One region of the Kitasatospora sp. NPDC056800 genome, then DNA from elsewhere that is predicted to be linked to it. Evidence: predicted binding sites of a transcription regulator. Region 1 holds the regulator's gene; each other region holds the start of a gene.

Evidence for each region. The regulator HrcA, encoded in region 1, represses chaperone genes, less so after heat shock. The targets are predictions, from matches to a motif close to TTNGCACTCNGNNNNNCNGAGTGCNAA.
Region 2: ACFRQN_RS12070 (FmdB family zinc ribbon protein) is a predicted target of HrcA. The motif match lies at 3,816-3,842, and genes of this name have one in related genera.
Region 3: groL (chaperonin GroEL) is a predicted target of HrcA. The motif match lies at 2,373-2,399, and genes of this name have one in related genera.

Annotation. Positions count from the first base shown of each region.
Region 1 covers NZ_JBHUAL010000213.1:1,981-14,510, reverse strand. Annotated here, with positions in the region: gene ACFRQN_RS33650 (ABC transporter ATP-binding protein) at 1-1,707, opposite strand, end outside; gene ACFRQN_RS33645 (long-chain fatty acid--CoA ligase) at 2,018-3,940, shown strand; gene hemW (radical SAM family heme chaperone HemW) at 4,000-5,229, shown strand; gene ACFRQN_RS33635 (DUF3097 domain-containing protein) at 5,339-6,166, opposite strand; gene ACFRQN_RS33630 (hypothetical protein) at 6,198-6,782, opposite strand; gene htpX (zinc metalloprotease HtpX) at 6,812-7,732, opposite strand; gene hrcA (heat-inducible transcriptional repressor HrcA) at 8,020-9,054, shown strand; gene dnaJ (molecular chaperone DnaJ) at 9,130-10,266, shown strand; gene ACFRQN_RS33610 (16S rRNA (uracil(1498)-N(3))-methyltransferase) at 10,354-11,103, shown strand; gene ACFRQN_RS33605 (PDZ domain-containing protein) at 11,256-12,530, shown strand, end outside.
Region 2 covers NZ_JBHUAL010000040.1:2,525-15,054, forward strand. Annotated here, with positions in the region: gene ACFRQN_RS12055 (penicillin acylase family protein) at 1-247, opposite strand, end outside; gene ACFRQN_RS12060 (potassium/proton antiporter) at 487-1,971, shown strand; gene ACFRQN_RS12065 (MFS transporter) at 2,293-3,639, shown strand; gene ACFRQN_RS12070 (FmdB family zinc ribbon protein) at 3,854-4,165, shown strand; gene ACFRQN_RS12075 (hypothetical protein) at 4,448-4,732, shown strand; gene mscL (large conductance mechanosensitive channel protein MscL) at 4,763-5,182, shown strand; gene ACFRQN_RS12085 (hypothetical protein) at 5,217-5,444, opposite strand; gene ACFRQN_RS12090 (sigma-70 family RNA polymerase sigma factor) at 5,624-6,595, opposite strand; gene ACFRQN_RS12095 (phosphatase PAP2 family protein) at 7,021-7,887, shown strand; gene ACFRQN_RS12100 (carbon-nitrogen hydrolase family protein) at 7,969-8,868, shown strand; gene ACFRQN_RS12105 (FtsX-like permease family protein) at 8,935-11,403, opposite strand; tRNA gene ACFRQN_RS12110 (tRNA-Arg) at 11,684-11,756, opposite strand; gene ACFRQN_RS12115 (glycosyltransferase family 39 protein) at 11,997-12,530, shown strand, end outside.
Region 3 covers NZ_JBHUAL010000369.1:71-3,255, forward strand. Annotated here, with positions in the region: gene ACFRQN_RS40285 (hypothetical protein) at 101-457, opposite strand; gene groL (chaperonin GroEL) at 594-2,216, opposite strand; gene ACFRQN_RS40295 (cold-shock protein) at 2,553-2,756, opposite strand.

The DNA of each region.
Region 1 (12,530 bases):
GGAGAGCACGATCTCCCGGTACGTCGGGTTGTCGGCCATCAGCTCGTGGTGGGTCCCACTGCCGACGACGGCGCCCTCGTCGAGGACGATGATCCGGTCGGCGTCGCGGATGGTGGACACCCGCTGGGCGACGATCAGGACGGTGGCGTCGGAGGTCTCGCGGGCGAGGGCCTTGCGGAGCCGGGCGTCGGTGGCGTAGTCGAGCGCGGAGAAGGAGTCGTCGAAGAGGTAGACGGAGGGCCGGCGGACCAGGGTCCGGGCGATGGCCAGGCGTTGGCGCTGGCCGCCGGAGACGTTGCCGCCGCCCTGGGCGATGGGGGCGTCCAGGCCTTCGGGCAGCTTCTCGACGAACTCCTTGGCCTGGGCGATCTCCAGGGCGTGCCAGAGCTCCTCGTCGGTGGCGTCGGGCCGGCCGTAGCGGAGGTTGCTGGCGACGGTCCCGGAGAAGAGGTAGGGCTTCTGCGGGACGATGCCGACGCTCTCGGCGATCGCGGCGGGGGCGAGTTCGCGGACGTCGACGCCGTCGAGCAGGACCCGGCCGGAGGTGACGTCGAAGAGCCGGGGGACGAGGCCGAGCAGGGTGGACTTGCCGCTGCCGGTGGAGCCGATGATGGCGGTGGTCTGGCCGGGGCCGGCGGTGAGGTCGATGCCGCGCAGCACCGAGGCCTCGGCGCCGGGGTAGCGGAAGTCGACGCCGCGCAGTTCCAGGGTGCCGCGGTGCGGGACCTCGGTGACGGGGGCGGCGGGCGGGACGACGCTGCTGTCGGTGCCGAGGACCTCCTGGATGCGCTCGGCGCAGACCTCGGCGCGCGGCACCATCATGAACATGAAGGTGGCCATCATGACGCTCATCAGGATCTGCATCAGGTAGGAGAGGAACGCGGTGAGCGCGCCGATCTGCATGGCGCCGCTGTCGATGCGGTGGGCGCCGAACCAGAGCACGGCGACGCTGGAGACGTTCACCACCAGCATGACGGCGGGGAACATGATGGACATCAGCCGGCCGACCTGGCGGGAGACCTGGGTGAGGTCCTCGTTGGCGTCGGCGAAGCGGGCCTGCTCCTGGTCGTCCTTGACGAAGGCGCGGATGACCCGGATGCCGGTGATCTGCTCGCGCAGGACCCGGTTCACGGTGTCGATCCGTACCTGCATGCTGCGGAACCTGGGGCGCAGCGCGCGGACCAGCAGGACCACGACGACGCCGAGCACGGGGATGACGGCGAGCAGCAGGCCGGACAGCGGGACGTCCTGGTTGAGCGCCATGATGATGCCGCCGACGCACATGATCGGCGCGGCGACCATGAGCGTGAAGCTCATCAGGGCGAGCATCTGGACCTGCTGGACGTCGTTGGTGGTGCGGGTGATCAGCGAGGGGGCGCCGAACTGGCCGACCTCGCGGGCGGAGAAGCTCTGCACCCGGTCGAAGACGGCGGCGCGGACGTCCCGGCCGAAGGCCATCGCGGTGCGGGCGCCGTAGTAGACCGCGCCGATGGAGCAGAGGGCCTGGAGGACGGTGACCGCGATCATCACCCCGCCGACGCGCAGGATGTAGCCGGTGTCGCCCTTGACCACGCCGTCGTCGATGATGTCGGCGTTGAGCGTCGGCAGGTAGAGCGCCGCGAGGGTGGACACCAGCTGGAGCAGCACCAGCAGGGTGATCGGTCGGGAGTACGGGCGCAGGTACGCCCTCAGCAGTCTGATCAGCACTAGCACACTCTTGTCGTCGCCGGTCGGGTTCGCACCCCAATTCTCGGTGTTCTGTAGCGTCGTACAGGTCATTCGGCGTCCGGGAGCCGGAGGTTTGCCGGGCCTTTGCCGAACGGCGGGGTGCGGCACCGGTCGCGCGGGGTCGTGCCGTCGGGCGCCGCCCCCTTACGGAATGACCGGTTTCCCCCTAGGCTGCTGATTGCCCCTTTGTTACTGACCGGTACCGCTCAGGTGAACCGGGGGCCCGGCGACCGCCCCCACGGACGCCGCGACAATCCCTCAGACGGCCACCCGCCACCGGAGGTCCTCGTTGAGTTCCGCGCAGTCCCTGATCGACTCCGGCAGGCCCGACCTCGTCGCCGGGCGCCCCGCCTCCGTCGCCCACCTGTTCCTGGAGCGGGTCGCCCTGACCCCGAACGCCGAGGCCTACCGCTACCCCTCGCCGGTGGACGAGCAGGCCGCCGACGGCGCGCCCGGCGCCGAGCAGTGGCGCTCGCTCACCTGGGCGCAGACCGCGGTCCGGGTCAAGGCGGTGGCCGCAGGCCTGATGGCGCTCGGCATCCGGCCCGAGGACCGGGTGGCCCTGGCCTCCTCGACCCGCCTGGAGTGGATCGTCGCCGACCTCGGCGCCATGTGCGCGGGCGCCGCGATCACCACCGTCTACCCCAGCACCAACGCGGACGAGACCGCGTTCATCCTCTCCGACTCCGGCTCCCGGGCGCTGTTCGCCGAGAACGAGGCCCAACTGGCCAAGGCCGTCGGGCAGCTCGACCAGCTGCCCGAACTGCGCACCGTGATCCTCTTCGACGCGCCCGCCGAGGCCCCCGAGACCGGCGGCCTGGACCTGCTCACCCTCGCCGAACTGGAGGAGCGCGGCACCCGGTACCTGGCGGAGCACCCGGACGCCGTGGAGAAGGCCGTCGACGGGCTCGGCAAGGAGCAGCTGGCCACCCTCATCTACACCTCCGGCACCACCGGCCGCCCCAAGGGCGTGCGCCTGGTGCACGACTGCTGGGCGTACGAGGGCCGGGCGCAGGAGGCCAGCGGCCTGCTGGGCCCCGACGACGTGCAGTTCATGTGGCTGCCGCTGTCCCACGTGTTCGGCAAGACGCTGATCTCCGGGCAGATCGCCACCGGGCACGTGATGGCGGTGGACGGCCGGGTGGACCGGATCATCCACAACCTGCCGGCGATCCGGCCGACCATCATGGCCTCCGCGCCGCGCATCTTCGAGAAGGTCTACAACGGCATCGCGGGCCGGGCCCGGGCCGAGGGCGGCGCCAAGTACAAGATCTTCCTGTGGGCGGCCAAGGTCGCCCGCGAGCACGCCCGGGCGGTCCAGCAGAGCCGCATCGCCACCGGCACCGAGAGCGCCCCGCTCGGCCTTCGGGTGCAGCACGCGCTGGCCGACAAGCTGGTGTACGCGAAGATCCGGGCGGCCTTCGGCGGCCGGCTGCGCGGCGCGGTCTCCGGCAGCGCCGCGCTCGCCCCGGAGATCGGCTACTTCTTCATCGGCGCCGGGGTACCGATCCTGGAGGGCTACGGCCTGAGCGAGACCAGCGCCGGCTCCTGCGTCAACCGGGCCGAGGACGTGCGGATCGGCACCGTGGGCCGCCCGCTGCCCGGCACCGAGGTGCGGATCGCCGAGGACGGCGAGATCCTGCTGCGCGGCCCCGGCGTCATGCGCGGCTACCACAACCTGCCGGAGAAGACCGCCGAGGTGCTGGAGCCGGACGGCTGGTTCCACACCGAGGACATCGGCGAGCTCAGCCCGGACGGCTTCCTGCGGATCACCGACCGCAAGAAGGACCTGTTCAAGACCTCCGGCGGCAAGTACGTGGCGCCCAGCGAGGTCGAGGGCAAGTTCAAGGCGGTCTGCCCGTTCGTCAGCAACATCCTGGTGATCGGCAACGGCCGCAACTACTGCACCGCGCTGATCGGCCTGGACGAGGCCGTCCTGCTGCCGTGGGCCGCCGAGCACGGCCTGGCCGGGAAGTCCTACGCCGAGCTGGCCGTCGAGCCGGCCGTCCACGAGCTGATCGAGGGCTTCGTCAAGCGGGTCAACGGCGACCTCCAGCGCTGGCAGACGATCAAGAAGTTCCACCTGCTGCCGCGCGACCTCGACATCGAGCACGGCGAGCTCACCCCGAGCCTGAAGATCAAGCGCCCGGTGGTCGAGCGGACCTACGCCGACGCGGTCACCGCCATGTACGCGGGCGCCAACGAGGCCTGACCGGCCCCGCCCCCGTACGGCCCGCCGGGTTCGGTCGGGCCGTACGGGACAATGGGCTCATGCCCTCCGCACTCCCCGACGGCGATCCGGTGCCGTCCGACGGTTCCCTGCCCGCACACGCCCTCGACGGGCTGGGCGACCGGCCGTTCGGCTTCTACCTGCACGTGCCGTACTGCGCCAGCCGCTGCGGCTACTGCGACTTCAACACCTACACCGCCACCGAGCTGCGCTCCTCCGGGGCCGTCGCCTCCCAGGAGACCTACGCGGACAACGTGGTCGCCGAGATCCGCCACGCCCGGAAGGTGCTGGGCTCCGCCGACCTGCCGGTGCACACCGTCTTCCTCGGCGGCGGCACCCCGACCCTGCTGCCCGCCCGCGACCTGGTCAAGATGCTCGCCGCGATCCGCGAGGAGTTCGGGCTCGCCGACGGCGCCGAGGTCACCACCGAGGCCAACCCGGAGTCCGTCGACCCGGCGTACCTCGCCGAACTGCGCGAGGGCGGCTACAACCGGCTCTCCTTCGGCATGCAGAGCGCCCGCCCGCACGTCCTGAAGCTGCTCGACCGCCACCACACCCCGGGCCGCCCCGAGGCCTGCGTGGCCGAGGCCCGAGCGGCCGGCTTCGAACACGTCAACCTCGACCTCATCTACGGCACCCCGGGCGAGTCCGACGACGACTGGCGGGCCTCCCTGGACGCCGCCATCGGCGCCGGGCCCGACCACGTCTCCGCGTACTCGCTGATCGTCGAGGAGGGCACCCGGCTCGCCGCCCGCGTCAAGCGCGGCGAACTGCCGATGATCGACGACGACGTGCACGCCGACCGCTACCTGATCGCCGAGGAGGCGCTCGCCGCCGCCGGCTACTCCTGGTACGAGGTCTCCAACTGGGCCACCACCCCCGAGGGCCGCTGCCGCCACAACGAGCTCTACTGGACCGGCGGCGACTGGTGGGGCGCCGGCCCCGGCGCCCACAGCCACGTCGGCGGCGTCCGCTGGTGGAACGCCAAGCACCCCGCCGCCTACGCCCAAGCCCTCGCCGAGCACCGCACCCCGGCCCTGGCCCGCGAGGTGCTGGCCGACGAGGACCGCCGCGTCGAACGCATCCTGCTGGAGCTCCGCCTGGTCGACGGCATCCCCCTCGACCTCCTCACCGACACCGGCCGCGAGGCCGCCGGCCGTCACCTCGCCGACGGCCTCCTCGCCCCCGGCCCCTACGCCCGGGGCCGCGCCACCCTCACCCTCCAGGGCCGCCTCCTGGCCGACGCCGTCGTACGTGACCTGGTGGACTGACCGAGGGCTTACCGTGTGCGCACCTCTCCGAGCGGACCAGCCTCTTCGGCGAGGCCGTTCCTGTGGATCCGATGGGTGTGAGTCTGGTGACTGCCGACTTTCCCCGCCGTCACTCCGGCAGGGCCGTGAAGTCGATCAGTTCCTCGACCCGGCCCAGGAGTTCGGGCTCCAGGTCCTTGTAGGAGTCGACCTTCGAGAGGATGTGCTTCCAGGCCGCGGGGGTGTCCACCGGCCAGCCGAGGCGGCGGCAGGTGCCCTCCTTCCAGTCCTCGCCCCGAGGGACGGCGGGCCAGGCGGGGATGCCGACGGAGGAGGGCTTCACGGCCTGCCAGATGTCGATGTAGGGGTGGCCGACGACCAGTACCGAGTCGCCGGTGACCCGGGCGGCGATGCGGTGCTCCTTGGTGCCCGGGAGCAGGTGGTCGACCAGGACGCCGAGGCGGCGGCCGGGGCCGGGGGCGAAGTCGGCGACGATCGCGGGCAGGTCGTCGATGCCGCGCAGGTACTCGACGACCACGCCCTCGATCCGCAGGTCGTCGCCCCAGACCCGTTCGACCAGCTCCGCGTCGTGCCGGCCCTCGACGTAGATGCGGGACTCGCGGGCGACCCGGGCGCGGGCGCCGGGGACGGCGACGGAGCCGGAGGCGGTGCGGCCCGGGGCGCGGGCGGGGGCCGGGCCGGCCGGGCGGACCAGGGTGACGACCCGGCCCTCCAGCAGGAAGCCGCGCGGCACCAGGGGGAACACCCGGTGCTTGCCGAACCGGTCCTCCAGGGTGACGGTGAAGCCTTCGGCGGTCTTCTCGCAGCGCACCACGGCCCCGCAGTAGCCGGTCGCCGCCTCCTCGACCACCAGGTCCCGCTCGGCGGGCACCTCCGGGGCGGGCTGCTGCTTCTTCCACGGCGGGGTCAGGTCGGGTCCGTACTGGCGGCTGCGCATACGGGTGATCATAGGGAGGGCGGACGGCGCGTCAGAGGCCCGGCGCGCCCCAGACCGGGAACCAGCGGCTCAGGTCCTTCTCCAGCCGCAGGTCGTTCCCCAGCATCGCGTTGACCTGCAGTTCCAGCGGACTGTCGCGCCGCTCCCCGCCGCCGGGCATCGGGGCGAAGGGGTAGAACGTCCCCCGCTTGTAGAGGTAGACGAGGGCCAGCGACCGCCCGTCCGGGTCGCGGAAGCCGACCAGCGAGCAGAGCAGCTGCGGCCCGAAGCCGTTCGCCTCCAGTTCGCTGTTGACCGCGTGCAGGTCGTTGACCAGTTCGGGCAGTTCCTCGGGGCGGTGCCGGGCGAGCAGCCAGGAGTAGCCGTAGCCGTCCTTGGAGGCCTCCACGGGGACGCCGCCACGCTCGGTGTCGGCGTCCAGCAGCGCCCGGACCTGCTGCTGGACCTGGACGAAGGCGGCGCCCTCGACGGCCGCGAAGCAGACCGAGCCGAGCCCGGTGGGGGTGAACCCGGCCCCGGCCTCCAGGGTGAGCGCGGCGGACGGCACGCCGAACAGCTGGTCGAGGTCGGGCTTGACGGGCTTGGTGCGGCCGAACAGGGCGTCCAGGATTCCCACGGCGGTCCTCTCGGGTCGAAAACTGAGGCTCAGCGGCCGAGCTGCTCGGAGATCTTCGCCAGCTGCTCCAGCCGCTTCTCCAGGCTCGGGTGGGTGGAGAACAGCTGCGAGGCGGCCTCCCGGGCGCTCAGCGCGGGGGCGAAGTAGAAGGCGTTGTACGGCTGGGCCTGGCGCAGGTCCTTGCTGGGGATGGCCGCGATCTGCCCGGTCACCTTGGTGAGCGCCGAGGCGAGGGCGCTGGGGTGTCCGGTGAGCTGGGCGGCGGCCCGGTCGGCGGCGAGTTCGCGGTAGCGGGACAGCAGCCGGGTGAGCAGGAAGCTGATCGCGTAGACGACGACCGACACCAGCGGGATGATCAGCGCCAGGACGGCCGCGTTCTGGTCGTTGTTGTTGCGCCCGCCGCCCATGAACCCGCCGTACATCGCGATCCGGGTCATCGCCCCGGCGAGGACGCCGAGGAAGCCGGCGATCGTCATCACCGCGACGTCCCGGTGGGCGACGTGCGACAGCTCGTGGGCGAGGACGCCCTCCAGTTCCTCGGGCTCCAGCCGGCGCAGCAGCCCGGTGGTCACGCAGACCACCGCGTTCTGCGGGTTGCGGCCGGTGGCGAAGGCGTTCGGCATGTCGTTGTCGGCGACCGCCACGCGGGGTTTGGGCATGTCGGCTAGGGCGCAGAGCCGGTCGATGGTGCCGTGCAGCTGGGGGAACTGTTCCGGGGACACCTGGCGGGCGCCCATCGCCCGTTCGGTGATCTTGTCGCTGAACCAGAACTGGGCCACGAACAGCCCGCCGGAGATCAGGACGATCAGTGGCCAGGCGCCGCGCAGCAGCGCGATCAGCAGGCCGGTGAAACCGACGTACAGCAGCCCGATCACGAACATCGTCGCGACCATGCGGCCGGTCAGGCCGCGGTCCGGCGCGAAACGGGTGTGCTGGCCCGAGCTCGACATCGCTTGCTCCTCCATTCGCCGTCGCTTTCGATGCTGCCACCCGGACGGCCTCCCGGCACCACCCCGGCGCCGGGAGGATCGAACCGCCGGGGCCCCGCGGGCCGTGAGCGGAACTGCGGGGAGGATCACCCCGGTCCGGCCGTTCCTGCCGTAGGACCCGGGCCTTACACTGGCAGGTACGGTTTTGGCACTCGCGTGTTCAGAGTGCCAGGGCAAGGGTCTTCGGAGCGGCCCGCAGCAGCAAGGGACACAGTCGGACAACGTGCGAAGACGGAGGTGCGTGCCCCATGGCCGGTGAGGTCCGCCAGCTGGACGAACGCAAGCTCGCCGTGCTCCGCGCGATCGTGCAGGACTACGTGGGCACCGAGGAGCCGGTCGGCTCCAAGGCCCTGGTGGAACGGCACAACCTCGGGGTCTCGCCGGCGACCGTCCGCAACGACATGGCGGCGCTGGAGGAGGAGGGCTACATCCACCAGCCGCACACCAGCGCCGGCCGCATCCCGACCGACAAGGGGTACCGCCTCTTCGTCGACAAGCTCGCCGAGATCAAGCCGATGAGCGCCCCCGAGCGCCGGGCCATCCGGCACTTCCTGGACGGCGCGGTCGACCTGGACGACGTGGTCGCGCGCACCGTGCGGCTGCTCGCCCAGCTGACCCGGCAGGTCGCGGTGGTGCAGTACCCCTCGCTGACGCGCTCCACCGTCCGGCACATCGAGCTGGTGGCGCTGGCCCCGGCCAAGGTGATGCTGGTGCTGATCACCAACACCGGCCGGGTCGAGCAGCGGATGGTCGACTGCCCGGGCCCGGTCGGCGAGACGGTGCTGGCGGACCTGCGGGCCCGGATCAACGCGAGGGCCGCCGGCCGGCGCCTCCCGGAGGTCCCGGGGCTGCTGGAGGAGCTGCCGGCGCAGTTCGAACCGGCCGAGCGGCCGACCGTCAGCACGGTCCTGGCGACCCTGTTCGAGACGCTCGCCGAGCAGAACGAGGAGCGGATCATGCTGGCCGGCACGGCCAACCTGACCCGCTTCGGGCACGACTTCCCGCTCAGCATCCAGCCGGTGCTGGAGGCCCTGGAGGAGCAGGTCGTCCTGCTCCGCCTCCTGGGTGAGACCGCGGACGCCGCGATGACGGTCCGGATCGGGCGGGAGAACACCTACGAGGGGCTGACTTCCACGTCCATCGTCTCGGTCGGCTACGGTTCGGGCGACGAGAGCGTGGCGAAACTGGGTGTGATCGGTCCGACCCGGATGGACTACCCGGGCACAATGGGGGCGGTGCGAGCGGTGGCGCGGTACGTGGGCCAGATCCTGGCCGAGTCCTAGCAAAGGCCGCCGTCGGAAATCCGACGGCGGTGACCAGTCGCAGCACTACTACAGGCGGAACAAGCGGAGCATTTGGTGGCCACGGACTACTACGCGGTACTCGGCGTCCGACGGGATGCGGGGCAGGACGAGATCAAGAAGGCGTTCCGGCGCCTGGCGCGCGAACTGCACCCGGACGTCAACCCGGACCCGAAGACGCAGGAGCGGTTCAAGGAGATCAACGCCGCTTACGAGGTGCTCTCCGATCCGCAGAAGCGCCAGGTCTACGACCTCGGCGGGGACCCGCTGTCCCCGGGCGGCGGCGCGGGCGGTTTCGGCGCCGGCGCGGCGGGCTTCGGCTTCTCCGACATCATGGACGCCTTCTTCGGCGCCGCGGCCGGCCAGCGCGGCCCGCGCTCGCGCACCCGCCGGGGCCAGGACGCCATGATCCGGCTGGAGATCACCCTGGAGGAGGCCGCTTTCGGCACCACCAAGGAGCTCCAGGTCGACACCGCCGTCACCTGCACCACGTGCAGCGGCGAGGGCGCGGCCCCCGGCACCTCGGCGCAGACCTGTGACATGTGCCGCGGCAAGGGCGAGGTCTCCCAGGTCACCCGGTCCTTCCTGGGCCAGGTCATGACCTCCCGCCCCTGCCCGCAGTGCCAGGGCTTCGGCACCGTCGTGCCGACCCCGTGCCCGGAGTGCGCCGGCGACGGCCGGGTGCGCGCCCGCCGCACGCTGACCGTCAAGATCCCGGCCGGTGTCGACAACGGCACCCGGATCCAGCTGGCCGGCGAGGGCGAGGTCGGCCCCGGCGGCGGCCCGGCCGGCGACCTGTACGTCGAGATCGCCGAGACCACCCACACGATCTTCCAGCGGCGCGGGGACGACCTGCACTGCACCGTCACCATCCCGATGACGGCGGCCGCGCTCGGCACCCAGGTGCCGCTGCAGACCCTGGACGGCCTGGAGGAGGTCGACATCCGGCCCGGCACCCAGTCCGGCCAGTCGATCCCGCTGCACGGCCGGGGCATCACCCACCTGCGCGGCGGCGGCCGGGGCGACCTGATAGTGCACGTCGAGGTGAAGACGCCCAGCAAGCTCGACCCCGAGCAGGAGGAGCTGCTGCGCCGCCTCGCGGTGCTGCGCGGCGAGGAGCGGCCGTCCGGCCAGTTCGCGCCGGGCCAGCAGGGCCTCTTCTCCCGGCTGAAGGACGCCTTCAACGGCCGGTAGCCGTCCGCGGAGGGGTGCCGGGGGCGAACGACCCCGGCACCCCTTTCGCGTGTCCGTCCCACTTCCGCACGAAAGAGGTTCCCCGTCATGACCGCGCCCGTCTTCGTCGTCGAGACCGAGCGGATCGCCGCCGCCGCGCCCGGGGCCGTGGTGCGCCTGGACGGCCCGGAGGGGCGGCACGCGGCCGCGGTGAAGCGGCTGGAGCCGGGCGAGGCGGTGACCCTGGCCGACGGGCTGGGGCTCGGCGTGGACGGCACGGTCGCCGAGGTGCTCGGCAAGGACGCGATCGACGTGCGGGTCGCCGCCGTGCGCCGCGAGCCGGAGCCCGCGCCGAGGATCGTCGTCGTCCAGGCGCTGCCCAAGGGCGACCGCGGCGAGCTGGCCGTGGAGACCATGACCGAGGTCGGCGTGGACGTGGTGATCCCGTGGGCCGCCTCGCGCTGCATCACCCAGTGGAAGGGCGAGCGCGGCGCCAAGGCGCTCGCCAAGTGGCGGGCCACCGCGCGGGAGGCGGGCAAGCAGTCCCGCCGGCTGCGCTTCCCCGAGGTCCGCGAGCCGATGACCACCCGGCAGCTGGCGCCCGTCCTGGCGGGGGCCGCGTTCGCCGCCGTGCTGCACGAGGAGGGCGCCGAACCGCTGGCGCACGCCGTGCTGCCGGAGGGCGGGGACATCGTCCTGGTGGTCGGCCCGGAGGGCGGGGTCTCCCCGGAGGAGCTGGCGGCCTTCGCCGGGGCGGGCGCCGGGCCGTACCGGCTGGGTCCTTCGGTGCTGCGCACCTCCACCGCCGGGGTGGCCGCCGGCGCGCTGCTGCTCGGGCGCACCGGCCGCTGGTCGTAGCACCCCGGGCGCACCCCCGGCAGGCCGTCGGCGCGCCCCTCGGCGCGCCCCCGTACACCCCGGCGGCGACCGCGGCACGGCCGCCCGCGGACGGCGCCGGGAGTCTGGGAAAAACGGCGCGGACGGTCCGTGTACCTGCCTAGGCTGGCCGGGTGACGGACTCCCAGAGCACCTCCCCGAACTCCTCGGCGGGCGCCTACCTTCGCCATCCCCACCTGCACGGCGACCTGCTCGCCTTCGTCGCCGAGGACGACCTCTGGCTCGCCCCGCTGGACGGCGGCCGGGCCTGGCGGCTGACGGCGGACCACCTGCCGGTCCACCACCCGAGGTTCTCCCCGGACGGGCGGCACCTCGCCTTCACCTCCACCCGGGACGGCGCCCCCGAGGTGCACGTGGTGCCGGTGGACGGCGGCCCCTCGCGCCGGCTCACCCACTGGGGCAGCCACCAGACCCGGGTGCTGGGCTGGACCGCCGACGGCCGTCCGATCGCCGCCACCGGGGCCGGCGAGGCCAGCTTGCGCCGCACCTGGGCGCACGCCGTGCCGCTGGACGGCGGCGAGCCGCAGCGGCTGCCGTACGGGCCGGTCGGCGGGCTCGCCTTCGAGCCGGGTGGCGACCGGGTGCTGCTGAGCAGCGTCAACGGCCGCGATCCGGCCTGGTGGAAGCGGTACCGGGGCGGGCGGGCCGGAAAGCTGTGGCTCGGCCGGGAGGAGTTCGCCCGGGTCCACGCGGAGCTGGACGGGCAGCTGGACTCCCCGCTGTGGGTCGGGGACCGGATCGCCTTCCTGTCCGACCACGAGGGTGTCGGCGAGCTGTGGTCCAGCCGCCCGGACGGCACCGACCTGCGCCGCCACAGCACCGACCCGGACGGCTTCTACGCCCGGGGCGCCGGCACCGACGGCACCCGGGTGGTCTTCCACCGGGCCGGCGACCTCTGGCTGCTGGACGACCTGGCGGGCGCCGAACCGCGCCGGCTGGACGTCCGGCTGGCCGGCCCGCGGGCCGGGCGCCGCCCCCGTCCGGTGCCCGCCGCGCACTGGCTGGACTCCGTCGCCCCCGACCGCACCGGCCGGGGCAGCGCCGTGGTGGTGCGCGGCGGCGTGCACTGGCTGACCCACCGCGAGGGCCCGGCCCGGGTGCTGGACGAGACCCCGGGCGTGCGCGGGCGGCTGGCCCGGGTGGTGCCCGGCGAGGACGGCGCCCAGGGGGTGCTCTGGGTGTCCGACGCCGAGGGCGGGGACGCCCTGGAGTTCGCCCCCGACCTGCACGGCGCCGAGCGCCGCCGGCTGGCCGCGGGGCGGCTCGGCCGGGTCAACGCGCTGACGGTCTCCCCGGACGGCAAGCAGGCCGCGCTCGGCGCGCACGACGGCCGGGTGCTGCTGGTGACGCTCGCCGACGGCGCCGTGCACGAGCTGGACCGCAGCGCC
Region 2 (12,530 bases), on a different contig from region 1:
CGTAGCCCTGGGCGCGGAACAGGTCCTCGTCGGTGTCGGCGTACAGCTGCGGGATGCCGTTCGCGTCCCGCTTGACGTCGACGGGCGCGCTCAGGCCCGCGACCTTCACGCTGCCGTCGACCTCCGGGAAGGAGGCGCGGACCGCGGAGACCCCGCGGTAGCCGCCGTAGCCGGCACCGGCCACCAACAGCACGACCAGCACGATCACGATCAGACGGGCGCGCCGGAACTTCTTCGAGCGGGGCATCTGGGTCCTTGCGGTCCTGACTTCGGGGCGGGCGGGCGTGTCCAGGGCCTGCGGCCGTGACAGGGCACCACATTAGGCCGAGTCGGCCGGGCACCGTGAACGGGGGACCAAGCTAAAGATATGGCAAAATGTTAGACTGCGTAACGATCCGCAAGGGGAGCATTGACGACTTCTTAACGGGTCACCCCACAGCACCACCAGACACCCCGTCCGCCCCTGCCTGCCCGAGGTGCCCCTGCGTGAACATCTCCCATCTGAACCAGCTCCTGCTCGAGTCCTCCGTGATCCTGCTGTTCGCGGTGGGCGCCGTACGCCTCTCCACCCGATCAGGGCTGCCCAGCCTGCTGATCTATCTGGGGATCGGCGTGGCGCTGGGCCAGAACGGGATCGGTGTCACGTTCAACAACGCGGAGCTCACCCAGGTGCTCGGCTACGCGGCGCTCGTGGTGATCCTGGCCGAGGGCGGCCTCAAGACCAGCTGGCGCGAGATCAAGCCCGTGATGCCCGCCGCGACCGTGCTCGCCACCCTCGGCGTCGGCGTCAGCGTGTTCGCCACCGCGGCCGGCGCCCACTGGCTGGTCGGCCTGGACTGGCGCACCTCGCTGCTGCTGGGCGCCATCGTCTCCTCGACCGACGCGGCCGCCGTCTTCTCCGTGCTGCGGATGGTCCCGCTGCCGCACCGGCTCACCGGCCTGCTGGAGGCCGAGTCCGGCTTCAACGACGCGCCCGTGGTCATCCTGGTCGTCGCCTTCGCCACCACCGGGGAACTGGACTCCTGGTACGTCCTGATCGGCACGATCGTCGCCGAGCTGGCCATCGGCGCCGTCATAGGCCTGGCCGTCGGAAAGATAGGGGCCTACGGGCTCAAGCACGTCGCCCTGCCCTCCTCGGGCCTCTACCCGATCGCCGTGATGGCGCTCACCGTGCTCGCGTACGCCGGCGGCGCGCTGCTGCACGGCTCCGGCTTCCTCGCCGTCTACATCAGCGCGGTGATCCTCGGGAACTCCAAGCTGCCGCACGGCCCGGCCGTCCGCGGCTTCGCCGACGGGCTCGCGTGGATCGGGCAGATCGGCATGTTCGTGCTGCTCGGGCTGCTCGTCACGCCCGAGACCATGGGCGACGCGGTGGTGCCCGCGCTGGTGATCGGCGGGGTGCTGGTGTTCCTGGCCCGGCCGCTGTCGGTGATGGTCTCGCTGACCCCCTTCAAGGTGCCGGCCCGCGAGCAGGCGCTGCTGAGCTGGGCCGGGCTGCGCGGGGCGGTGCCCATCGTCCTGGCCACCATCCCGGTGGTGTCCGGCGCACACCGGGCCGAGGACGTCTTCAACATCGTCTTCATCCTGGTCGTCGTCTTCACCCTGCTCCAGGGGCCGACCCTGCCCTGGGTGGCCAAGCGGCTGCGGATCGACGAGGGCGACATGGGCCAGGACCTGGGCATCGAGTCCGCCCCGCTGGAGAAGCTGCACGGGCACCTGCTGTCGGTCGCGCTCTCCCCCACCTCGAAGATGTCCGGCGTGGAGATCAGCGAACTGCGGCTGCCCAAGGGGGCCGCGGTCACCCTGGTCGTGCGCGAGGGGAACTCCTTCGTGCCGGACAAGGCGACGGTGCTGCGGGCCGGCGACGAACTGCTGGTGGTCACCACGGACGAGGTCGGCGAGGCCGCCGAGCGGCGGCTGCGGGCCGTGGACAAGGGCGGCAAGCTCGCGGGGTGGCTGAACGGGCGGTGAGGGGCGCCGGGCCCGCCCCGGCTCTCCTCGGTCCGCCTTGGTCCGGGGGCCCGGACGGGCCTGCGGGCCGGGGTGGGCTGGCGGTGTCTACGCGCGTAACTGTATGCTGGTTCGACCACGCCGTATAACCACCGCTAGACCACCCCAGCATCTGCCTGACGCAGAGTTGGCGCGACCGCTCGGCGGCCGCGGTCCGGCCCCCGGCCACCACGCCGGACCGACCCGGTATCTACCCCGGTCGACGCGCGAGAGGACGACTCTCGGCGCCGTCGGGGCCACACCATGCCCTGCCGCGCTACCAGGCAGCAGGAAGGACCGACCGTGACGGCGCGCCGAACGGTCGACACCGCCGCGCACCCCGCGGCCACCCCCGCAGCTCCCGCCCCCGCCCGCGTCGGGTACGGCGAGCTGCTGCGCACGCCCGGGGCCTGGACGTTCCTGTCCCCCGCCCTCGTCGCGCGACTGCCGTACGCGATGCTCAGCATGGGCATCCTGCTGCTCGTCACGCAGACCCACGGCTCGTACGGCACCGCCGGTACGGTCACCGCGGTCGCCGCGGTCGCCCAGGCCCTGATCGGGCCGCAGACCGGGCGGCTCGCCGACCGCTACGGCCAGGCCTCGGTGCTCGTCCCGACCGTGCTGGTGCACGCCGTCTCGGTCGGCGTGCTGATCGCCCTCGCGCTCGGCCACGCGCCCGCCTGGAGCCTGTTCCTGGCCGCCGTGCCGGCCGGTGCGAGCGTGCCGCAGGTCGGCGCGATGGTCCGGGCCCGCTGGGTCGCCAGGTTCACCGCCGACGGCGCCTCCGACGCCTCCGCGGCCCGGGTGAGCACCGCCTTCGCCTTCGAGTCCGTGACGGACGAGTTCACCTTCGTGATCGGCCCGATCCTGGCCTCCGGCATCGCCGCCCTCGCCAACCCGGCCACCGCCCTGGTCGCCGAGGCCGCGCTGACCCTCGTCGGCGGCCTGGCCTTCGCCGCCCAGCGGGGCACCGCCCCGGCCCGGATCGTGCCGCAGCCCGGCACCAGGCGCGCCTCGGCGCTCGCCTCCCCCGGCGTCCGGCTGCTGGCCGGGACCTTCCTCGGGGTCGGCGCGGTGTTCGGCGGCATGCAGGTCTCGGTGAACGCCTTCGCCGACTCGGTCGGGCAGCACGACGCCGGCGGCACCGTGTACGGGATCTTCGCCGGCGGCTCCATGCTGGCCGGCGTGCTGTACGGCGTGATCGCCTGGCGGCGGCCGGTGCAGCAGCGGATGCTGTTCAGCTACGCGCTGCTGGTGCTGGGCTGCTCGGTGCTGTGGGCGATGCCCAACCTGGTCGCGCTGACCGTCGCCGGGCTGGTCTGCGGACTGGCCATCGCGCCGACCCTGATCAGCGGCTACACCCTGGTCGAGACGCTGGTCGCGGACGGGGCCAAGACCGAGGCCTTCACCTGGCTGACCGGCGCCATCGGGCTGGGACTGGCGGTCGGCTCGATGGCGGCCGGCCGGCTGATCGACGGGCACGGGCCCTCCACCGGGTTCCTGGTGCCGGTGGTCGGGGCCGGGCTCGGACTGGTCGTGCTGGCCTCGCTGCGGCACCTGCTGGTGGCGCCGCGGGGCGAGGAGACCGCCGCTGCGGGGACCGCGGAGGGCGGGCGTCCGATGCAGCTGGCGGGTGTCGCCGAGGGCTGAGCGGGGCGGCGGCCGGGGGCCGGGCCTCCGGCCGCCGGTGCTGAGCCGACGGCGGCCAGAGGCTGCGCGGGTGCTGTCCGGGAACCGGGCCGACGGCGGCCGACGGGTGCTCCGGGGCCGATCTCACACCGGGGTCGCTGGACTGATCCCGCGGAATGCCGCATCATTGACCATCGTTAGCACTCATCAGGCGAGAGTGCCAGGAGGAAGACAAGTGCCCACGTACCAGTACCAGTGCACCGAGTGCGGCAACGGCCTGGAGGCGGTGCAGAAGTTCACCGACGAGGCGCTGACCACGTGCCCCGACTGCCAGGGACGGCTCCGCAAGGTCTTCTCGGCCGTGGGCGTCGTGTTCAAGGGCTCCGGCTTCTACCGGACCGACAGCCGTTCGTCCTCCAGCAGCTCGGTGGGCGCCGGGTCGTCGTCGACCCCCTCGACGTCGTCCACCGCGTCCACGTCCTCCTCGTCGACGTCGTCGGGCTCCGGCTCCTCGACCTCGTCCAGCCCGGCTCCGGCCGCGAGCTGATCCCGGCGCCGGGCACCATCGGCCCGGACGGCCCGTAGACCAGGGAAAGGCCCGTCGACCCCGCTTCCACGCGGGGCGGCGGGCCTTTTCGCATGCCCGCCCGGGCGCCCTGTCACCCCGGAGGGGTCGACCTCACTCCGGCGAGTGAACGAAGTTGTCCACAGGGGCGAGTTGTCCACAGGCCTGGGGAAAGGGCTTTCCGAGTTCGCCGGAAACGCCCATCGTGTGGGCATCCGGTCGGTCCGCGAGGGGCCGGCCCGCCGACACCCCGGAGGTGCGTCGATGACGACCGCGAGCTTCTCCCTCCCCCTGCCGCTGCCACTGCCCGCGCCCGCCGTGCCGCCCCGGCAGGAGCTGCCGAGCTTCCCGCCGATCCGGCGCGGGTGCGGCGGGTGGCACCGCTGGCGCAGCGCGGTGCGGCGGCGGGCCGCCGTGCCCGTCCTGGTGCTGCTCGCGGTGGCGTCGGCGCTGGCACTGGGGCCCGCGCGGGCCGGGCTGCCACCGCCCCAGGGAGGCGCACTGGGCCGGACGGGTTGTCAGTCCGGGGCTGCGGAAGATCACCCGTAACCGGGAGGCGACTTCGTCGTTCGAGGCGGCATGAAAGGCTTCAAGGAATTCCTGCTGCGTGGAAATGTCGTCGAACTCGCCGTCGCCGTGGTCATCGGCGCGGCTTTCACCAACATCGTCAACGCCTTCGTCAAAGGCGTGATCAATCCGATCGTCGGCGTCTTCGGGACCAAGGACCTCGCGTCCTACAGTTCCTGCCTCAAGGGGCCCTGCGAGGTGAGCCCGACCGGTGAGGTCACGTCCGGGATCCTCATCCTGTGGGGATCGGTGCTCAGCGCCGTGCTCCAGTTCCTGATCACCGCGGCGGTCGTCTACTTCGCCCTGATCGTGCCCATGAACAGGTTGGCGGCCCACCGCAAGAGCCTCGCCGAGGAGGCGGCGGAGGCCGAGGCCAAGGAGGTCCAACTGCTGACCGAGATCCGCGACGCGCTGGTCGCACCGCTGCGCTGACCGGCGGGCGCCGTTCGGCCCCGGTCCCCGTTCCTCAGTCCCCGTGGTGCGGCGGGCGCTGGCTCAGGTACCAGTCCAGCCCCCGTCCACCGCTCTCCCCCGCCCCGGGGCGGCCGCCCCAGCCTGCGTCGGTGTCGTCCCCGGACTGCTGGTCCAACGGGTCCCGGAAGACCAGCCGGGCCTTCACGGCCGCGGCCTTCCGGAGCTCCTGGTCCTGCTCCCCGCCCTGCTCCCGGTCCTTTTCCTGCCCCTGCTCGCTCACGCCGTCCACTCCGTCCGCTCGTCCCTTTCCTCCAGCCTAAGAGCCCCGTGGCACGCCTCGGGCCCCGGTGCGGGGCGCTCCGCACCAGGGCCCGATGAGGGCGGGTCCAGGCAGCCTGCCGGGAGGCTTCCCCGGCGGCCTCTCAGGCGGCTTCCTCAGGCGGCTTTCCCGGCGGCCTCTCAGGCGGCTTCGAAGCCCGCGTGGTCCGCGATCTTCTTCAGCTCGGCCAGCGCGTGCTTCTCGATCTGGCGGATCCGCTCGCGGGTGAGGCCGTGCTGCTTGCCCACCTCGGTGAGGGTGCGCTCGCGGCCGTCCTCCATCCCGTAGCGGGAGCGGATGATCGAAGCGGTGCGGTCGTCCAACCGCCCGATCAGGCCGTCCAGTTCCTCCCTGCGGAGCATGACCATCACGGCGTCCTCGGGGGACGTGGCCCCGGTGTCCTCGACGAGGTCGCCGAACTGGGTCTCGCCCTCGTCGTCGACCGACATGTTGAGGCTGACCGGATCGCGCGCCCAGTCCAGCACGTCCTTGATCCGGGCCTCGGTGGTGTCCAGCTCGGCCGCGATCTCGGCCGGCTCCGCCTCGCGGCCCAGCTCCTTGGACTTCTCCCGCTGCACCCGTCGGATCCGCCCGAGCTCCTCCACCAGGTGCACGGGCAGCCGGATGGTGCGGGACTGGTCGGCGATGGACCGGGTGATCGCCTGCCGGATCCACCACGTCGCGTACGTGGAGAACTTGAAGCCCTTGGCGTAGTCGAACTTCTCGACGGCGCGCACCAGGCCCGCGTTGCCCTCCTGGATGAGGTCCAGCAGCGGCAGGCCGCTGCGCGGGTAGCGACGGGCGACGGCGACCACGAGCCGGAGGTTGGAGCGGATGAAGACGTCCTTGGCGCGCTCGGCGTCGGCGGCTATCGCCTCCAGCTCCTCGCGCGTGACGCCGTCGGGGAGTTCGCCCTCGTCCAGCATGTGCTGGGCGTACACGCCGGCCTCGATCCGCAGCGAGAGCTCGACCTCCTCGGCGGCATCGAGCAGGGGTGTCCTGGCGATCTCGTCGAGGTACATGCCGACCAGGTCGCGGTCGGCCTCGAGGTTGGTCGGGCGGGCCGCGCGACTCCGGTCGGCCCTGTCGCGAACGACGGCACGGGTGGCCATGCTTGCTCCCTTTGCTGGTGTTGCCGAGGTCTGCCTGCCTGCCTCGTGAGGGCAAGAAATGCGGGCCCCTCGGGGCCTCACACGTAACGATCCAACGAACAGATTCCGGACAACATTCCCAAGTCACTCAGATTCTTCCCGGCGATGCAGTATCCTGCCGGTTTTCACCCCGCTTCTGGACACTGGGTGACCGGTCGGGCACTTCCCGTGTCATCGGGTGACCGCTCCGGGAGTGTTTTCTTCACTCGACCCTCACGCGACCACCGCCCACCCCTTGAACCCGCGAACGGCCGCCGACGTTCCCCGCGCACCCCGCCGTCCGTCCCGGCCCACACCCCGGCGCACGCAGGTCCTCCGCACAAACGATGCCGAATCGCTATCACTCCGGCCCTTGCTCGGCACGGGACACTGGGAAGGTGTCAGCCATGCACCTGACCAACAGCACGACCATCCTCACTGCGCGTAATCGCAGTCTCCTTCGGGACGCCGCGCTCGCGCTGGGCTGTGCCGCGCTGTTCGGCCTGCTGGCGGCCCTGGTCACCGGCCAATGGCGCCCGCTCGCCCGCTTCGACCAGGAGTGGATCGGCGAACTGCACACCTACGCCCGGGAGCACCGGATCTGGACCGCCTCGGTGCAGACGCTCTCCGACATCGGCGGCACCGTCACGATGCGTACGCTTCTCGGAATCGCCGCCGGGTGGCTCTGGTTGATCGGCGCCCGGGTGCTGGCCGGCTGGGTGGCCGCCCAGGCCCTCGTCGGCTGGGGCGTCCTGTGGGCGCTGAAGCTGTCCTTCGACCGCGCCCGCCCCTCCTTCACCGATCCGGTCTCGCACGCCGGCGGGCCGTCCTTCCCCTCCGGGCACGCCATGGCCTCGGCGATCACCTGCGCCGTCCTGGTCGGCCTGCTCTGGTACCGGGTCCGCCGGCGCGGCCGGACCGCCGCCTGCCTGGTGGCCGCGGCGACGGTGCTGACCATCGGCTGGACCCGGGTCGCGCTCGGCGTGCACTGGCCCAGCGACGTGCTGGCCGGCTGGCTGGCCGCCGGGATCGTGCTGGGCACCGTGACCGCCGTGATCCAGGTGTGGCGCCCCGGCGCGCTGGCCCAGGACGTACGGCGGGTCAACTGGCGTACCAGGCCCCGGGTGCAGCGGGTCCTCGTGTCGGCCGGGCACCCCTCGGGCACCGCCGCCCCGCTGGACGAGGACGGACCGCACGGCGCGCGGGACGGCGCCCCGGGCGAACCGGTGGACCCGTCCGACCCCGTCGACCGGCCGGACGAGGCCGTGCGCTGAGGCGCCGTCACCCCGCTGCCCCGCCCCCGCCGCCCCGTTACTCCGACGCCGGCCGAGAGCCGTCGCGCTAGGTTGGCGGCCATGTCCGACACCCCTGCCCCCACCGCTCCCACGGCTCCCAACGCCCCCACCGCACCGGACGGTTACCCCGGGCGCCCGCTGCGGATCGCCACCGTCCAGGCCCAGGCCGTGGCCGGTGACATACCGGCCAACGCCGCCCAGGCCGCCGGACTGATCCGCGAGGCCGCCCGGGCCGGCGCCCGGCTGGTGCTGTTCGCGGAGAAGTTCCTCTCCGGCTACGAGCCCGAGCTGATCAGCGCCGACCCCGTCAGGTACGCGGTCCAGCCCGGCGATCCGCGGCTCGCGCCGATCGCCGAGGCCTGCCGCGAGACCGGCACCGCCGCGATCGTCGGCGCCGCCGTACGGGACGGCGACGACCTGCGCATCTCCGCCCTCGTCCTCGGGCCGGACGGCGGCTTCGTCACCCGCTACGACAAGCAGCACCTGTTCAAGAGCGAACGCGAGCACTTCCGCCCCGGAACGGCCGGCTGCACCGTGGAACTGGACGGCTGGCGGCTCGGCCTCGGCGTCTGCTACGACTCCGGCTTCCCCGAGCACGCCCGCGCCGCAGCGCTCGACGGCTGCCACGCCTACCTGGTCGGCGCGCTGTTCAGCATGGGCCACGGCCACCACGAGTCCCGCACCTGGTTCCCGGCCCGCGCGCTCGACAACACCCTCTACACGGTGCTCGCCAACCACATCGGCCGCACCGGCGAGTGGCACACCTGCGGCGGCAGCGCGGTCTGGGGCCCGGACGGCCGGCTGATCGCCGAGGCGGGCGAGGACCGGCGCGAACTCGTCGTCGTCGACCTCGACCCGGACGTCCTGCGCACCACCCGCGAGACCGAGACCCTCCTCGCCGACCTCGCCCTCGCCGCCGACCGGCCGCCCGCGCCCCGGACCCGCTTCACCCTGGCCTGAGCACCCCGCCGGGCCGGCCACCCGAGAGCCGGGAGCCGGTTGCCGGGCACCCGGCTGCCGGCCCGGTCAGGAGGCCCGCATCGCCGCCACCGCGCTCATCCGCCCGACCCGGCGGGCCGGGAGCACCGCGGCGGCCAGGCCGACCAGGACGGTCAGGCCCAGGGCGGCCAGCACCGGCAGGACCGGCGGGGTGCCGACCGTCCCCACCGTCGAGGTGATCGAACGGGCGGCCGCCCAGCCGTAGGCGGCCCCCAGGCCCGTCCCGACCAGGGCGCCGGCCAGGGAGAGCAGCAGCGCCTCCAGGGTGAGCATCCGGCGGAGCTGTTCGCGGGACATCCCGATCGCGCGCAGCATGCCGATCTCGCGGGAGCGTTCGCTGATGCTGAGCATCAGGGTGGCGGCGACGCCGAGGCCGGCGATGGCGACGGAGAAGGACAGCAGGGCCATGCTGATGGTCTTCAGCCGGTCCAGCAGGGAGCGCAGGGTGTCCGCCTGGGCGGCCGTGTCGGCGACGGTCACCTGCGGGTGGTCGGCGAGGGCGTGGTCCAGGGCGCGGCGGGCGGTCGGCCGGTCCTCGCCGGCGGCCGGGCTGATCCAGGCCGTGGTGACGGGCGCGCCGGGGGCGAGGCGGTCCAGGGTCGTGGGCGCCACCAGCAGGGTGGCGCCGCTCTGCAGGGTGAACGGCAGGCTGCTGCGGCCGGGTTGGAGCCGCAGCTCGACGCCGCCGACCCGGCGCACCCCGGTGTCGCCGAGCCCGCTCAGCACGCCGCCCTCGGTGAGCGCGCGGGCCCGGTCCACGTCGTCCGTCGAGGAGTTGAGCCGGGTGGCGTCGACGGCGGCGACCACGGTGGGCCGGCCGTCGAGGTCGACGGTGGCGGACCGGACCGGGGTCACGGTCAGTCCGTGCTCGGCGCCGAGCGCGCCGAGCGCCCCGGCGGGCAGGGCGCCGCCGCCGGTGGCGGCCGCCGAGAAGACCCCCGGCTGGCGCGCGGACACCACGGGCACCAGCGACTGGGAGGTGATGTCCAGCGCGGTGACCGCGCCGACCATCACGGTGACGCCGAGCAGCAGCGCCGAGCCGGTGGCCCCGGTGCGGCCCGGGTTGAGCCGCAGCTGCTGGGTGGCGAGCCGCCCGGCCGTACCGCCGAGCTTCCGGGCGGGCCGGCCGAGCACGGCGACGACGGCGGGCAGCACCCGGTGGGAGAGCCGCAGCACCCCGAAGAAGTTGGCGATGGCGCCGACGGTGACGGCGAGCAGCGACAGCGGCGGCGGGGCCACCGCCCCGGCCACCAGCAGCGCGGTGCCCGCGACCAGCAGTCCGGTGGTCCACACCGCGGCCCGCACCCGGGCGGCCCCGTCGGCCGGCGCGGGGGTGCCGCCGAGCGCGGCGATCGGCGGCACGGCCGCGGCGGCCTTCGCCGGGCCGCGGACGGCCAGCAGGGTCAGCAGCACGCCGAACAGCCCGGCCAGCAGGCAGATCGGCGGGGAGGGCAGCAGTGACAGGTGCACCGGGCCGAGGTCGAGCCCGCCGACCACGGCGGTGCCGGCCGCGCCGAGGGCGACGCCCAGCAGCACGCCCGTCGCCGAGGCGCCCACCCCGAGCAGCAGCCCCTGGCGGCGGATCAGCCGGCGCAGCTGCTGCCGGTCGGCGCCCACGCAGCGCAGCAGGGCGAGCTGGCGGGTCCGCTGGGCGAGCACCACGGTGAAGGTGTTGCCGACCACCATCCGCGCCACCGCGAGGGCGATCAGGACGAAGGAGAGCGAGGCGATCAGCACCATGCCGTACAGGGTGCTGCTCTGCCGGGTCGCCTCGTTGACCGAGGCCTCGTGGGTATGCACCTGGACGTCGGCACCGAGGGCGGCGCGCAGGGCTTCGACGGTCCCTGCCCGGGAGGCGCCGGGGGCGACCCTGACGTCGAGCCGGTCGGTGACGGCGCCGGCCGCGTAGCCGGCGACCGCGTCCGCCGGGACGCCGATGATCGGGACCCCGGCGAGGCTCGGGGCGCCCCGCTCGTCCAGGGTGCCCACCAGCCGGGCGGTGGCGGTGGTGCCGTCGGCCCGGGCCAGGTGCACCTCGGCGCCCACGGCGGCGTCCAGCCGGTGCGCGGTTCCGGTGTCGAGCAGCACCTCGCCGGGTCCGGCGGGCCAGCGGCCGTCCTTGAGCAGCTGCCAGCGCAGCGCCGGGTCCTCGGCGACGGCGCTGACCGCGGCGGTGCGGTCGAGCGGCCGCCCGTCGGCGGCCAGCACGCCGCCCTTGCCGGTCAGCCGCGGCGCCACCGCGGCCACCCCGGCGGTCTGCCGCACCCGCTCCGTCGCCGCCGCGTCCAGACCGCCGGCCGCGGTCTTCCCGGTCACTTGGATGTCTCCGGGCCCGACCTCGGCGGCCGCGGTCTGGCTGAAGGAGTCCACCAGTGCCCCGCTGCCGCTGACGGAGGCGATCAGGAAGGCCACCCCGAGCGCGATCGCGGCGCCGCTCAGGAGCAGTTGGCGCAGTTGGCCGCGCAGTTCGGCCACGGTGTATCGGTACGTCGTCATGGTTCCCCGGCTCGTCCACCCTGGCCGGTACGGTGCTCCGGCAGGGGTCTCGACGAGCCTAGGAGTGGAGCGGCCGCGGGCCATCGGCACGAGGTCTGCTTCATGATCAATCCGTGGGCGGACGGCCTCCCGCCCCCTCCTCCTCCCGGAGAGGTACGCCGCCCCTGACACCGTCAGCCCCGGGAACGCCGAGGGCCCCGGACCGGTCGGGCACCGCCGGAAAGCGGCACAGGCCCCCCGCCCGACATGGGCGGAGGGCCTGTGACCTGCGTGTTCGTTGTGCCCCAGGCAGGATTCGAACCTGCGACACCGGCTTTAGGAGAGCCGTGCTCTATCCCCTGAGCTACTGAGGCGGGGCCCGCGTGCTGCCGGGCCGTTCACAGCGTACCGGATCGGGGCTGGGGCTCGGGGTGCGTCCTGTGGATCTTGTCGGATCGGGCCGCGGCGGCGCGGACCGGGCGGGATCCGCGGGAGGCGCCGCACGGCGGCGGAGGGGGTGCGGGTGGCCGACGGCGCGTCAGGGCGGGTCAAGTAGCCTGCCGGGCAGGGCGGGATCCGCCCCGGCGCGTCGCGTGAAGGAGACGAAGGACTCGATGAGACCTGCTGTGCGCCCGGTGGGCCGGCTGTTGGGGCAGGTGTGGGTGTGGCCCGCGCTGGTCATGCTGGCGGTGGGCGGGTACCGGCTGGGAACGCCGGACCTGTGGCGGGACGAGATGGCGACCTGGACGGTCTCCACCCGCTCGCTGGGCGACCTGCTGCGACTGCTCCAGCACGTGGACGCCAGCAACGGCGCGTACTACCTGCTGATGCACGGCTGGACGGCGGTGTTCGGCGACTCGACGCTCTCCCTGCGAATACCCTCCGTGCTGGCGATGGCCGGGGCGGCGGCGCTGGTGGCGCTCACCGCCCGACGGCTGTTCGGCAGCAAGGTGGCGGCGGTCGGCGCCGGGCTGCTGCTCGCGGTGCCCCCGGAGATCTCCCGGTACGCCCAGGAGGCGCGCTCCTACGCGCTGGTGACCTGCGCGATCGCGGCGGCCTCGTACTTCCTGCTGCGGGCCCTGGAGCGGCCGACCTGGCGGCGCTGGGCGCCGTACTGCGTGGCCATGGCGCTGGCCGGCGCCGGGCAC
Region 3 (3,185 bases), on a different contig from region 1:
ACCGACGACAACGCGGCGAGGTGCGCTTGTGCCCTGGGGGTACCTCCCGGCCGAAGGCTGGGGGAGCGTCGCCCCGCAGACGCGAGTTTGAAGACAGGCCCTAGGCGAGCTTCCCCACCGGCGCCACCACCGCGCCCTGCTTGCCGCACACCCAGTGCGGCTCCGGCCCCAGCTCGGGCTCCACGCTCAGCGCGTGCGGGTCCCCGTCGGCCGCGCACCCGGTGCACAGCGGCCAGCGCCCGTACGCCTCCAGCAGCGCGTCCTGGACGTCCTGGGCGACCAGCCCGAGCACGTACTCGGTGCCGTCCGGCCACTGCTCCAGCCACCAGCGGCGGTGCGTCACGGCCTGCTCCACCAGCGAGACGACGGCGGCGTCCGCCACGTCCCGCGCGGTGAGGTCGGCCAGGATCAGTGCCCGCGCGTTGTGCAGGGCGGTCTCGATGTCGTCGGAAGCCATCCGTCCATTCTCCGTCCACCGGCCCGAACGCCGAAACGCCGGACGTCCGAACGCCGAAACGCCGTGTGGGCGGCCCCCCCGAAGGGAGCCGCCCACACGGACGAGGAACCAGCCGATCCGATCGAAGCGATCAGGATCAGAAGTCCATGTCACCGCCCGGCATGCCGCCGCCGGCGGCCGCGGCGGCCTTCTCCGGCTTGTCGGCGATGACGGCCTCGGTGGTCAGGAACAGCGCCGCGATGGAGGCGGCGTTCTGCAGCGCGGAGCGGGTCACCTTGGCCGGGTCGATGATGCCCTCGGCGATCAGGTCGACGTAGGTGTTGGTGGCCGCGTTCAGGCCGTGACCGGCGGGGAGGTTGCGCACCTTCTCCACCACGACGCCACCCTCCAGGCCGGCGTTGGTCGCGATCTGCTTGATCGGGGCCTCCAGCGCGACCTTGACGATGTTGGCACCGGTGGCCTCGTCGCCCTCCAGCTCCAGCTTGTCGAAGGCGACACCGGCCTGCAGCAGGGCGACGCCACCACCGGCGACGATGCCCTCCTCGACGGCGGCCTTGGCGTTGCGGACGGCGTCCTCGATGCGGTGCTTGCGCTCCTTGAGCTCCACCTCGGTGGCCGCGCCGGCCTTGATGACGGCCACGCCGCCGGCCAGCTTGGCGAGGCGCTCCTGGAGCTTCTCGCGGTCGTAGTCCGAGTCGCTGTTCTCGATCTCGGCGCGGATCTGGTTCACGCGGCCCGCGACCTGCTCGCTGTCGCCGCCACCGTCGACGATGGTGGTCTCGTCCTTGGTGATGACCACCTTGCGGGCGGTGCCCAGCAGGTCGATGCCGGCGTTCTCCAGCTTGAGGCCGACCTCCTCGGAGATCACGGTGCCACCGGTGAGGATGGCGATGTCGCCGAGCATGGCCTTGCGGCGGTCACCGAAGCCCGGGGCCTTGACGGCGACGGACTTGAAGGTGCCACGGATCTTGTTCACGACCAGGGTCGACAGGGCCTCGCCCTCGACGTCCTCGGCGATGATGACCAGCGGCTTGCCGCTCTGCATGACCTTCTCCAGCAGCGGGAGCAGGTCCTTGACCGAGCCGATCTTGGAGTTGGCGATGAGGATGTACGGGTCCTCGAACGTCGCCTCCATCCGCTCCAGGTCGGTGGCGAAGTAGGCGGAGATGTAGCCCTTGTCGAAGCGCATGCCCTCGGTGAGCTCGAGCTCCAGACCGAAGGTGTTGCTCTCCTCGACGGTGATGACGCCTTCCTTGCCGACCTTGTCCATGGCCTCGGCGATGAGCTCGCCGATCTGGGTGTCAGCGGCGGAGATGGAGGCGGTGGAGGCGATCTGCTCCTTGGTCTCCACGTCCTTGGCCTGGGCCAGCAGCTGGTCGGAGACGGCCGCGACGGCCTTCTCGATGCCGCGCTTCAGGGCCATCGGGTTGGCGCCGGCGGCGACGTTGCGCAGACCCTCGCGAACCAGGGCCTGGGCGAGCACGGTGGCGGTGGTGGTGCCGTCACCCGCGACGTCGTCCGTCTTCTTGGCGACCTCCTTGACGAGCTCCGCACCGATCTTCTCGTACGGGTCCTCGAGCTCGATCTCCTTGGCGATGGAGACACCGTCGTTGGTGATCGTGGGGGCGCCCCACTTCTTCTCCAGCACGACGTTGCGGCCCTTGGGGCCGAGCGTGACCTTCACGGCGTCGGCGAGCTGGTTCATGCCACGCTCAAGGCCGCGGCGAGCTTCCTCATCAAAGGCGATGATCTTGGCCATCTGAAGTGGTCCTCCGGGACACGGTCGACTGCTCGGACCAAGGGGTGCCCGCGACGGACGGCCCTGGTGTGCGGGGGTCCATTCCCCTACCGCTCCCGGGGGCCTCACCGACCCGGTCCGCTGTCACTCTCACGCTGTGAGTGCTAACGCCAATGATTAGCACTCCGGGTGGTCGAGTGCAAGCCCAATCGACGATCCGCGAGCCGTCGCCGGAGCCCCGGCGGAGCCGCGTCGGGGAACGCCGACGGGCCCGTACGACACGCGTCGCACGGGCCCGTCGAGAAGCGAGTGGTCACCAGCCGTAGGGCCGCGCCGAGCTCCTGGAGTCGGAAGGGGTCAGACCGCCGCGCGGACCATGTCCGCCTGCGGGCCCTTCTGTCCCTGGGAGATCTCGAACTCGACCCGCTGGCCCTCCTCGAGGGTGCGGTAGCCGTCCATCTGGATCGCGCTGTAGTGGACGAAGACGTCCGCACCACCGTCGACCGCGATGAAGCCGTAGCCCTTCTCCGCGTTGAACCACTTGACGGTGCCCTGAGCCATTCCGAACTCCCCTAGTGCTGTGCTGGCCCTTCACGTGCCCGCAGGTCGCGGGCCCGGGTTGGTTGAAGGCCGGCCCGGGGAACCCCCCCTGGGCGCAGCCGTGCACGCCGCAACCATCCGCGCGGAACGCCGGGCGGCCTCCGGTGAGCGGGTGATTGCGTCGACCGCCGCTGAATGTATCCGGATCGACGCCCTCTGCAACAGGGCCAACCGCCGGTAATTCCGCCAAGGCGTCAAGGGACAGGACGGATCGAATCGGAATAATCTCGGCATTCCACGCCGGACATAGCGGACGAATTACTCAAATGCCCGCGCGAATTCTGACATCTGCCTGACATGTTTCACGGTCCGCCCCCGGCGGCCGGACGCCCCCGGGCCGAGCACTGCGGGGGCCGAAAGGGAAACCCTGTTCCCAGCCGAGCCACACTC